Regions from separate parts of the Shewanella sp. K8 genome, predicted to be linked through region 1. Evidence: riboswitches for the same ligand, from Rfam matches in the RefSeq annotation. Region 1 holds a riboswitch; the other holds the start of a gene.
What was found. A riboswitch is a leader RNA that binds a small molecule or an ion and turns the genes downstream of it on or off. The one in region 1 is predicted to bind lysine.
Positions count from the first base shown of each region.

Region 2: linked by a shared signal. The riboswitch ahead of lysC (lysine-sensitive aspartokinase 3) and the one ahead of ON072_RS12715 (Na+/H+ antiporter NhaC family protein) in region 1 are both predicted to bind lysine.

Region 1 is NZ_JAPEHY010000021.1:78,885-84,506, reverse strand. Features, by position in the region: gene rimO (30S ribosomal protein S12 methylthiotransferase RimO) at 1-129, opposite strand, end outside; gene ON072_RS12730 (oxidative stress defense protein) at 365-1,072, shown strand; gene ON072_RS12725 (hypothetical protein) at 1,286-1,729, shown strand; gene ON072_RS12720 (5'-methylthioadenosine/S-adenosylhomocysteine nucleosidase) at 1,803-2,597, opposite strand; lysine riboswitch at 2,844-3,015, shown strand; gene ON072_RS12715 (Na+/H+ antiporter NhaC family protein) at 3,098-4,678, shown strand; gene ON072_RS12710 (HlyD family secretion protein) at 4,765-5,622, opposite strand, start outside.
Region 2 is NZ_JAPEHY010000017.1:86,744-92,365, forward strand. Features, by position in the region: gene arcA (two-component system response regulator ArcA) at 1-385, opposite strand, end outside; gene ON072_RS11070 (DUF3293 domain-containing protein) at 946-1,380, shown strand; lysine riboswitch at 1,463-1,639, shown strand; gene lysC (lysine-sensitive aspartokinase 3) at 1,776-3,143, shown strand; gene ON072_RS11080 (succinylglutamate desuccinylase/aspartoacylase family protein) at 3,133-4,239, shown strand; gene ON072_RS11085 (S8 family serine peptidase) at 4,432-5,622, shown strand, end outside.

The sequences.
Region 1 (5,622 bases):
GCTGACAAAGCCGATGCGATTGCCGCTGGTTTGGGCCTCGGCAGGGCTGTTTTCCTGTGCCAGAGTCTTGGCCGGAGTGTCCAGAGTCGTGGTCTGCTTGGGATCAAAAATGTCGACTGATTTCTTCAAGAGCTGTTTTCCGCAATGCTAAAGCTGATGGAGCACGCTTGGGTGCCGGTAAAATTGGCGGCGATTATACCTCAGCCATAGAAAAGGTACAGTTGGGCTGGTTAATTTATGTTCTATGTTGCCATCTCGGTTGCTGCTTCAAAACCTCGTTGAAAAATTTTTTGATTTTTTTAACCCTTTTGTCAGCTGGCTGCGTTTCTATGGTCAACGAAAGCGAACTTTTTGGAGAACCAAGATGAAAAAATCTCTGCTGAATCTGGCGCTGATAGGCGCACTGTTACCCGCTACTCTGATGAGCCACTCAGTACTGGCTCAGGATAGACCTCTGCTGGAAACCACAGGCGTCAGCCAGATACAGGTTGAGCCCGATATGGCCGAAATCAATGTTGAAGTGTCATTAAGCGAATCTGATGCCAAGGCGGCCAAGGCCGCATCCGACAAGGCTGTGGCCGCTTTTATCGAGCGCCTGCTCAAGGCCGGGGTCGCCAAGGAGTCGATTGCCGCCGCCAATCTGAATCTGCAACCTGAGTATGTTTACCTCAAGGACAAGGCGCCCGAGCTCAAGGGGTATCGCGCCAGTCGCAGTGTGACCGTGTTGGTAAAACAGTTGGATCAGCTCAACCCCATACTGGACTCGGCGCTAATAGGCGGGATCAACAAGGTGAACCAGATCAACCTTAAGTCCAGTAAAGAAGCCGAGATGCGCAAGCAGGCGCGGCAGGCGGCCATTGAAGATGCCAAGCAAAAGGCCAGTGAGCTGGCAGCCGGATTCGGCGAGAAACTCGATGGCGTCTGGTCGATTCGTTATTTCGACCAAGGCCCGGTGCGCCCTGTGATGTACAAGGCCGCCATGATGGCTGAAGGCGCTATCAACCAGAGCTATGAGTATGGCCAGGTAACTTTCTCCGACAGGGTCGAGGTCAGCTACAAGCTGCGTGACTAAACCCAAGTTATCCTGTCTGACAGTTATGATGCGGGCACCCTGGTGGTGCCCGCAATGTTTGTTTTATCTGCCAATATCGCTTGTTTGATGTTGGTGAGTTGTAGGTGATTTTGAAACAGCAGATACAATTTGTTGCTCCTTTGAGGCAGTCTCTGGACGCTTTTTATGCTTGAATGAGCCAGAGCCAATCAATCTTGCATAAGGAGTGTGCCGATGAAATTGACCCGTCTGACACTACTGGGAATAGGTTTATTCAGCCTGGTCGCCAGCCCATCAACCGTATTCGCCAATGTTACAGCGCAAGTCGGAAAGACCCACAAACAACGACTCTGCCTGGTGAATGAGACGGAATACACTGTGCCCGGCAGCGAGATCCAATCCCAAATTAATGACAAGGATTTCGATACGGGTTTGCAGGTGTTTATTCGGTATCGCGGCCAGAGCTGTGCCGAGAGCAAGCAGACTTTTGCCAGCCTGTCATTGCCGGAGCCAGAGTCACCAACGATGGATGACTACCGCTTGGTTATCCAGCGAAAACAAGCACCCGAGTCGGAAACCAAGGTTTGGGAATACCGTTACCAGCAAGGCTATTCGAAACTGGGCTGGCAGACACTGGCCAAAGAGGTGGAGGCCATTTTCTTATCGCCGGCGAGCTAGCTTAAGATGAGGGCCTGAAAAAACAAAAGCCGGTGGACAATATCACCGGCTTTTACTTTGAAGTCCTCGAGACTTATTTACCTTCCAAACCTGCGATCAACTTCTTGGTGTACTCAATGACAAACTGCTGACAGTGGATAGCGGTTTGTGGCTCAAACTCTTCGCCGTGCAGGTCGGTATTGGAGAGTACCCGAATCCCGATAAAAGGGATCGCATAGGCCTTGGCAACCAGGGCGGCCGCAGCGGTTTCCATCTCTTCGGCCGAGGTTTGATAAGTTTGGTGCAGCCACTCGATGCGGTCGACTTCGCGGTTCCACTCATCGGCACTGCCGATCACGCCGGTCACTACCTTGCCATGGCGATAAGCTGACGCCAGTTGTTGTCCCAGAGCCAGCAGCTTGGGATCGGCATCAAAGCGCTTGTGTTCCACCAGCTTGCCATCCTGACGCAAACGCATGGTGACATCGAAGTTATGCCAGCGTTTGGGATCTATGCCTTGGCCTTTGGGGTGTAGATCGCTGCGATAGGAACCCATATTGAAGCTGTATTTCCCCAATACTATGTCGCCGCGGTGCAGCGCCGGGTCGTGGCCGCCGGAGGTGCCCTGGTTGATGATAAAACCGGGTTGAAATTTTTCTATCGCCAGTGTGGTGGAGGCGGCGGCATTGGCCATACCTATTTCAGTACGGGACACTATGACAGGATAGCCATCCACAGTGCCTTGCCAGAAAGTCCAGGAACCAAGAGTTGTCTGTTTGGGGTCTTTCAGGGCCTGAACCAGGGTGTCGACTTCGACATCCATGGCACCTTGCAGCAGTATAGGTGCCCGGGCGGGGGGTTGCCATGGAATGGCTGGAGAACAAGGCACAGAGTGCCACACAAAAACGTTGTAACAGAGTCATTTGCACACCTTTAATTGTTATTTCAGTGTCGCGGTAGGGGAGGGCGATCCTAGGTGCAGCTGTGGTTGCCGTCAACAGCCGGAGCTGGCATTTGCGAGCCCAGACATGAGTCACTTGCCAAAGGCTTAATGCCAACCGGGCGGGATATTTACCGCCAGAGGCACAATCTGGCTTGCTATTGGGGTCGTGATAGTTAGAATGCCAGTCGAATACCTTTGAGTAGAGGCGCGCTGCCTAAGAGTAACCGGGAAGAGGGTGATGCCTTTGAGGCCCGGGGAAAGGAGTCGGCGCCGAAGTAGCCAGGTCATCAAACCTAGCTGCTGGTTCTGTATCTAACAGGTGCAGGACTGCCATAGTCATCCACTATGGAGCGCTACCTGAAGGAGCTGAGAAGTTTCTGCCCTCCTTGGTCTGAGTTTCTTCGATCCTATCGGTAGATCTCCACCTTCTTTGGTGTAAAGAGATCATGAATATCATGCATTTTGCGGACTCTCCCTGGTCCATAGTTCCTCCTCTGCTGGCGGTTGCGCTGGCGATCATCACCCGTAGAGTACTGCTCTCCCTCGGGGTTGGCATAGTCGCCGGCAGCCTGATGTTACAGCAGTTTTCACCGCTGCAATCGCTGCGCTACCTGTTTGACTGTGTGCTGAAAATCTTCTGGGTCGATGGTGCTCCCAACAGCGATAACCTGAATATGCTGCTGTTTATGCTGCTGCTGGGTGGGCTTATCAGCTTGATGACCGCCTCGGGGGCGACCCGTGCCTTTGCCGAATGGGCCGCCAGACGTTGCCAGAGCCGCAAGAGTGCCAAGTCGCTCACCGGCTTGATGGTGTTTGCCTTCTTTATTGACGACTTCTTCCACAGCTTGTCGGTGGGGCCCATTTGTCGCCCTGTGACCGACAGATTCCAGATCTCCCGCGCTAAGTTGGCCTATCTGCTGGACTCAACCGCGGCACCCGTGTGCGTATTGATGCCCATCTCCTCCTGGGGGGCCTATATCATCGCCCTGGTGGGCGGCATACTCGTGGCCCATGGGGTGACAGAGCAGAGCCCGATCGCCGCTTTTGTGCAGATGATCCCCATGAATCTCTATGCGGTATTTACCCTGATCATGGTGGTGGTAGTCATCGCCTTCCAACTGGATATTGGGCCGATGCGACAGCATGAGCAGCGGGCGCTCGAAGGCAAGCTCTGGGATGAATCCAAGGGCCGGCCAATAGGGCTGGATATGGAAGCCCCGGCCGACAGCCGCGGCGGCATGCTGGATATGGTGTTGCCGATAGTGACACTGACGGCGGCGAGTATCTATTTCATGCTGGACTCCGGGGCTCAGGTATTGGCCGCCAATGGTCAGGCCTTCAGTGTGCTGGGCGCCTTTGAACATACCAATGTGGGTTCGTCTTTGGTTTATGGCGCCCTTTGCAGCCTGGCGGTGTCCGGCCTGTTGGCTCTGCGTCTCGGTCTTGGGATATCCACTTGGCTGCGCGCCGCCCCCAGAGGCGTTATGGCCATGTTGCCGGCGATCAACATACTGCTGTTTGCCTGGACCATAGGCGCCGTGGTGCGTGACATGGAAACCGGCAAATATCTCGCCAGCCTGGCCAACGGCAACCTGCCCACAGGGCTGCTGCCTGTGGTGGTGTTTGTGCTCTCCTGTGCAATGGCTTTTGCCACAGGCACCAGCTGGGGCACTTTTGGTATCATGTTGCCACTCGCCGGTGATATGGCCGCCGCCAGCGATATCCAACTCCTGCTGCCCATGTTGTCGGCTGTGCTGGCCGGCGCTGTGTTTGGCGATCACAGCTCGCCCATCTCCAGTACCAGTATTTTGTCGGCCACCGGCGCCGGCTGTCACCATATAGATCATGTGCTGACCCAGTTGCCTTATGCCCTGACCGTCGCCTTCGGGGCGGCGCTGGGGTATCTGGCCATGGGGCTGCTGCATTCCACCCTGGCCGGTTTCCTGGTGAGTGCCGCTTGGTTTGCACTCTTCTGCCTCTATCACGCCAGGCGCTTCCAGGCGGCCCCCGAGGCCGCCATCGGCTGAGGCTGAGATGGGATACCAAAAAAGCCCCGGGAGTTTCCCCCCGGGGGCTTTTTACTTTTACAGGGCTTGCGTGACGATAAGGAGTATCAGTGATCCAGATAGAGATAGTTCTGCCAGCTTTTCATCCTTATCAAGACTTTACGCATGATTGATACATGCTCAAAGCTATCGGAATAGATGGCGATCTCCACATTGGTGCCCAGTGGCAAATGATACTGACTCAGATCATCCAGCGGCTTGAGTTTGACCAGTGGCCGGCCGTTGAGGCGAATCTGTGACGAGCCATAGAGCTGCCCCTGCGCCTGCACCTGAGATTCACCTATGGCTGGCAGCACTTCGACCACTTCGGCTTGAAACACCTTGCCCGGCAGGGCGCGGAAGATCAGCTCGGCCTTGAAACCGGGTTTCAGCCGCAGCAGCGAGTTTTGCCTAAAGGCGCCGACAAAAAAGCGCTCCTCTTGATGGACAAAGGTCATCACAGGCCTGAGGGGCATGGGCACCACCATCATTCCCGGTCTCAGGGTCAACTGGGTCACATAACCGTCTGAGGGGGCGCGCATGCTGGTTTCTTCCAGATTGAATCTGGCTTTTTCCAACATGGCGGCAATTTCGGCCACCTGGGTGTTTTGCCCCTGATACTCGGCTTCCAGTGCCAGCTTGGCGCGCCGGGCTTCGGCCTCGGCCGCCTCTACTGAGGCCTGGGCGCCGAGATAATACTGATGACGGTTGTCGACATCGGCGCGGGTAAAGGCGCCTTTTTCAAAACCGCGGCGGTAGCGCTCATATTCCAGTTGGGTTCTGTCCCGTTCGGCCTCGGCCTTGATGCGACTGGCCTCGGCGGCCTTATAGGCGGCGTCCAGCCCCAATACCGCCTGTTTGGCCTGCTCCAGGCTGGCCTCCAGCCGGGTGACTTCTGTCTGATAAGGAGTCGGATCGACCCGGAA
Region 2 (5,622 bases), on a different contig from region 1:
CAATTTCAGCGCCAGAGCTGTTGACTCGAGTCAGCAGGTTACGGGCACGAATGGTCAGTTCACGAGGGTTGAACGGCTTGGTGATGTAATCATCGGCACCGATCTCCAATCCAAGGATCTTGTCCACTTCGTTGTCACGGCCAGTAAGGAAGATGAGACCGATATTGTTGATTTCGCGCAATTCCCGCGCCAACAGCAAACCATTCTTACCTGGCAGGTTGATATCCATAACCACCAGGTTCACCTTGTTTTCCTGCAAGGCTTTGTGCATCTCTGCGCCATCATTGGCTTCGGTTACCACATAACCTTCTGCCTCGAAAATACTTCTCAGCGTGTTACGGGTAACGGCTTCATCTTCAACGATCAGAATGTGCGGGTTTTGCATGTTATTTACCTAATTAAATCAGTTTATCTAACCATGAGCGCGGGTGACGCTCCGCTATACTCTCTAAAACGCCAACATTCACAGGGTTCACGTAAGTGCTGTTCAAAACTGAAATGAAACGGCAACACACTTCATGATTAGCAAAAAGTATGCTCTCCACCCGGAGAGGCGCGAACTGTACTGTCTAGGATTCCCAGTGGCGGGATTTAGTTCCTGAAAGACATGGAAAATCCAGAAAATGTCATCTTAAAACCAGATTACATTTGGTACAGAGTCGTTATCGATAGAGACTTATGCTGTAGCGTAATGGCGCTAGCCGGGTCACACACTTAACTCTAAGCCTCTGTCGATACAATCCATTGTACTAGGATTGGGCATTTGTTAACAAATGAAATGTTAACAAATTAATGTTTAACTATGATCTATATCACAAGTTTTTACGTTACCTATTGAAAGATAAGCATTTTGTATTTTGTCTTACTGTGAGCTTGCTCACGGGGCTAGGGGAATGCAAAAGCCTTTGCTAGAATAAATCCGGTTCATTAGAGACAGATACTACAATGGATGCTGCATTTGAAAGTCTCTGGCAGTACTACCAGAGCGCATGCTTTTTATTGACTCAGTCGTTTTCTTCCGCTGTTCCTTTCGCTATTGTCACCGCCCATAATCCCCTTGGGCAAAAACTCACTTCTTGCCAAAACCGCCTTCTCGATCGGCAGCTACAACACGATATTGATAAGCTGGGCATTCCTTACCGGGCGATCATAGGCGCTGCCGATGATCTCAGTCATATGGAAAAAAGCTGGGCTCTGTTTCTGGATAAGGCCGCGGCAATCGAACTGGCATCAAAGTATCGCCAAAATGCCCTTTACTACGTTGATAGTGGGCTCTTGACCTTGGTGCCTTGCCTGAAAGGGGAGCGAGAGGTGGCGCTTGGACAGTTTGCTGCCAGGGCGCGCCTGGTCAGCGAGTTACCCGAGCTCAGTGACGGATGAGTTGAGGAAATTTCATCCTGCGCAAATTAGCATTGACTTCATAAGGACTTTATTGCTAATTTTTTCATCCCTTTCGCGAGAAAGGAACAGAAGAGGTGCGTTAACTAGGTAGTGAGTCAGAGGAGGCCAATTCTCCAATGACGGCTCATGAGGGAGATTAACGCCGAGGTCGGGATGCGTATTGGCTATGCTTCCGGTCGGTTGGTCAGGCTGAATCCTGGCGACTGTCACCTGGTTTTGGTGGAGAGCTTCTGGTGACGATCGCTGTTTCCCTGCTATAGGGTGCGTTATCTCTGCACCAGGCTCTTCGAACGTTATCTGTTCGGAGCTTAACTCATGAAATCTATTCTCGTTATCGACCTTTCCCTGTTACCTGCCTGTGGGGGAATGCGCTGATGTCTCTTGTTGTTGCCAAGTTTGGTGGTACCTCAGTTGCCGATTATCAGGCGATGAATCGCTGTGCCGATATAGTGCTTGGAAACCCGGCCACCCGTCTGGTTGTGGTCAGTGCATCCAGTGGCGTAACCAATCTGTTGGTGGAGCTGTCCCAGGCAGACATGGGGGATGAGCGCCGTCTCAAGCTATTGAAAGAGATAGCCACCATTCAATACGCAATTCTGGATAAACTTGGCAGACCGGCAGATGTTGCCGCGGCGCTGGATGCTTTGCTCAGCCGCATGGCAACGCTCAGTGCCAGGTTATTGCAGGCGCCGAGTCATGCTATGGTCGATGAGATCCTATCTTTGGGCGAACAGTGTTCTTCAGCGCTGTTTGCCGCGGTATTGAGAGAACGTGGTGCCAAGGCCAGCGCCTTTGATGTGCGCCAGGTGATGCGTACCGATAGCCATTTCGGTAAGGCCGAGCCACAAATCGCCGAGTTGAAGCGACTGGCGACAGAGAAATTGCAACCTTTGCTTGAGCAGCAACTGCTGGTGACCCAGGGCTTTATCGGCGCCGATGCCGATGGCCGAACCACTACGCTTGGGCGTGGTGGCAGCGATTATTCTGCGGCCCTTTTGGCTGAGGCGCTGGAAGCCGATGCGGTCGAGATCTGGACCGATGTAGAAGGGATTTACACCACGGATCCCCGACTGGCTCCCAACGCCAGGCCTATCGCAGAAATCAGTTTTAATGAGGCGGCAGAGATGGCTACTTTCGGTGCCAAGGTGTTGCACCCTGCCACCATCTTGCCGGCGGTGCGTCAACAGATCCAGGTGTTTGTCGGCTCCAGTCGGGCACCGGAAAAAGGTGGCACCTGGATCCGTCACCAAGTGGAAGATGAGCCGGTATTCAGGGCCGTTGCGGTGAGACGAGATCAGACCCTACTTAACTTGCACAGTTTGCAGATGTTGCATGCCCAGGGCTTTTTGGCAGAGACCTTTGCCGTGTTGGCGCGGCACAAGATCAGTGTCGATCTCATTACCACCTCAGAGGTGAACGTGTCGCTGACGCTGGACAAAACGGGCTCAGATTCGGCCGGCAAGGGGCTTCTGACCGAAGCCCTGCTGCAGGAATTGTCGCAAAACTGCCGTGTGCGGGTGGAAGATAAGCTGGCTCTGGTGGCCATCATAGGCAACAAGATAGCCACTACTGCCGGGATCTGTCGCCGGGTATTTGAAGTGCTCGAACCCCACAACGTCAGGATGATCTGTCAGGGCGCCAGTCCGCACAATCTTTGTGTCTTGGTGTCGGAAGCCGAAGCCGGTGATGTTGTTGCCGCTTTGCATCGTAACCTGTTTGAAGGGGCTCAGGATGCAGCTTGAACATCTGCCGGTTGGGGAGCTGGCTGCCGGCCAGCCCTTGACCATACCTGTTTATCGCTTCAAAGGTACCAGCGATGCGGCGCCCAGCGTCTATATTCAGGCCAATGTGCATGGCGCCGAGGTGCAGGGCAATGCGGTGATTTTGCAATTGCTGCAGTACTTCAAGGCTCATCCGCCTCTGGGAGATATCACCCTGGTGCCTCTGGCCAACCCCTTGGGGATTAACCAGAAAAGCGGTGAGTTTACCTTGGGCCGTTTCGATCCCATCACAGGTATCAACTGGAACCGAGCCTATCTGGATCAGGCTGTCCACCTGGATGACTGGTATCTGCAGCATAGTGAGCTGCCGGAGCCAGCACTGTTTGACGCTTTTCGTCGTCTTCTTATTGCCAACTGTGAACAGGCATTGGCCAATCCCTGGGGAGTGACGACCGGGCAGAGATTGGCGCTCAATCTGCAAAAACTGGCGCACGGCGCTGACATAGTGCTGGATCTGCACACCGGCCCCAAGTCCTGTAAACATCTCTATTGCCCCGAATATGAGCTGTCCGCTGCCGGCTACTTTCATATTCCCTATACCCTGGTGATGCCTAAAGGTTTTGGCGGCGCCATGGATGAAGCGGCCTTCAATCCCTGGTGGCAGCTCAGCGACTATGCCAATAGCCGGGGCAGAGAGCTGAAAGTCGCAGTGTCGGCCTTTACTTTGGAGCTTGGCAGCCAGGAGCGTATCGATCTTGCCGATGCCAGCCGAGATGCGGAAGGCATATTAAGTTATCTGAGCTATAGAGAGGTGATAGCCCAGAGCATACAGCCCGAGGTGATGTTGCGTTTTGCTTGTATGCTGAAAGACTATCGAAAGTTTCACGCACCTATGGCAGGTATGGTGGAGTATCTGGCCGAGCCGGGAGTACCTTTGGCTGCGGGTGCGCCTCTGGTCAATATGCTCAGGCTCGACCGAGTCGATGCCGGCACTGAAGTCACCAGGCTCTCGCTCAATGAGGATGTGATCCCTGTGCTGCATTTTGCCTCGGCGTCTGTGCACCAGGGAACTGAGCTCTACAAGGTGATGACCAACTACTTCACTCTTTCTGGTTAAGTCAGAGCCGGATATGAAATCCTTTTTAGCGTCTGCCATTCTGTAACTAGCTGATAATTTGTAATATTTTGTGTATTTTGTTTCTTGTTTGTATCAATTGATGTTACAAGAATTAATCCCTTTGTATTAAGGGAGTGTTTTTGAGCATGGAAACATAAAACAACAATAAGCAGTCTTATAGGGAGTAGACAAGTGAAGAGTCAAGTTGCAATAGCCGTTTCAGCAGCGCTGTTATCTATGGCATTCCATTCAGAAGCCGCGCCAGTGAGCGTATCGGATCCATTTATTTCGTCGGATCTGCTTAGTGCGTCCAGCGGCCTCAAAGGACAACAGCAAAGGGGGGGGCAACATAAGTTTGTCAAAGAGCCTGGACTTGCAGAGGGTAAATACACTTATATAGTGCGCCTTAAAGATCCCTCTGTGGCGAATTATGCCGGTGGTATTGCCGGGCTTGAAGCCACCAGTCCACAACGAAGCCAAGGGCTGGCGCCCCAAAAGGCTCCCAAGCTGAATACCGCCAGTGTGGCGGTGAAGTCCTACGTGAAGTATTTGAATGCCAAACAACAGAACTTTTTAATGAGTGCCGCGGCTCAAGGGGTTCAGTTGCAGGCCAAGGCCAGATATCACTATGCCTTTAATGGCCTGGCGGTCACCATGGATCAGCAGCAGGCTGAAGCCCTGTCCAAGTTACCCGAAGTGGCGTTCATTGAGCGGGAAAGTCTCTATTCAATGGATACCGACAGCAGCCAGAGCATGATAGGTTCTCCCAAAGTGTGGGACGGCAGTGCAACAGGGACCCGGGCTATGGGAGAAGGGGTCATAGTCGGGGTGATCGATTCGGGGATCAACAGTGATCATCCATCCTTTGCCGACATTGGGGGAGATGGTTACGACCATACTAACCCCTGGGGACAGGGGGTCTACGTCGGTGACTGTGCAGCAGAGTTTTCTGACATGTGCAACGACAAGCTAATCGGGGTCAGAAGTTATCCCGAGATTACCGATAGTTATGATGATGAAGAGGTCTTTGGCCCAACACCTCCTGCCAAGAATGGTGAGGATTATGGGGGCCATGGTTCTCATACTGCCAGTACTGCTGCGGGCAATATCCTTAAGAATGTTCCCTATGTTGCCGGTGAAGTCGGTGAGGCTCAGGGGGATGGCATTGAGACCGGGCTCGAATTTACACAGATCTCCGGGGTCGCCCCCCATGCCAACATTGTTGCCTATCAGATCTGCCGTCCGGGCAACAATGGCGATAGATATTCAGGTTGTCCCACATCGGCGATTCTCAAAGCGTTGGATGATGCCATTGCCGACGGTGTGGATGTGATCAACTATTCCATCAGCGGCGGTGGTTTCCCTTGGTCAAGCGCGACAGAG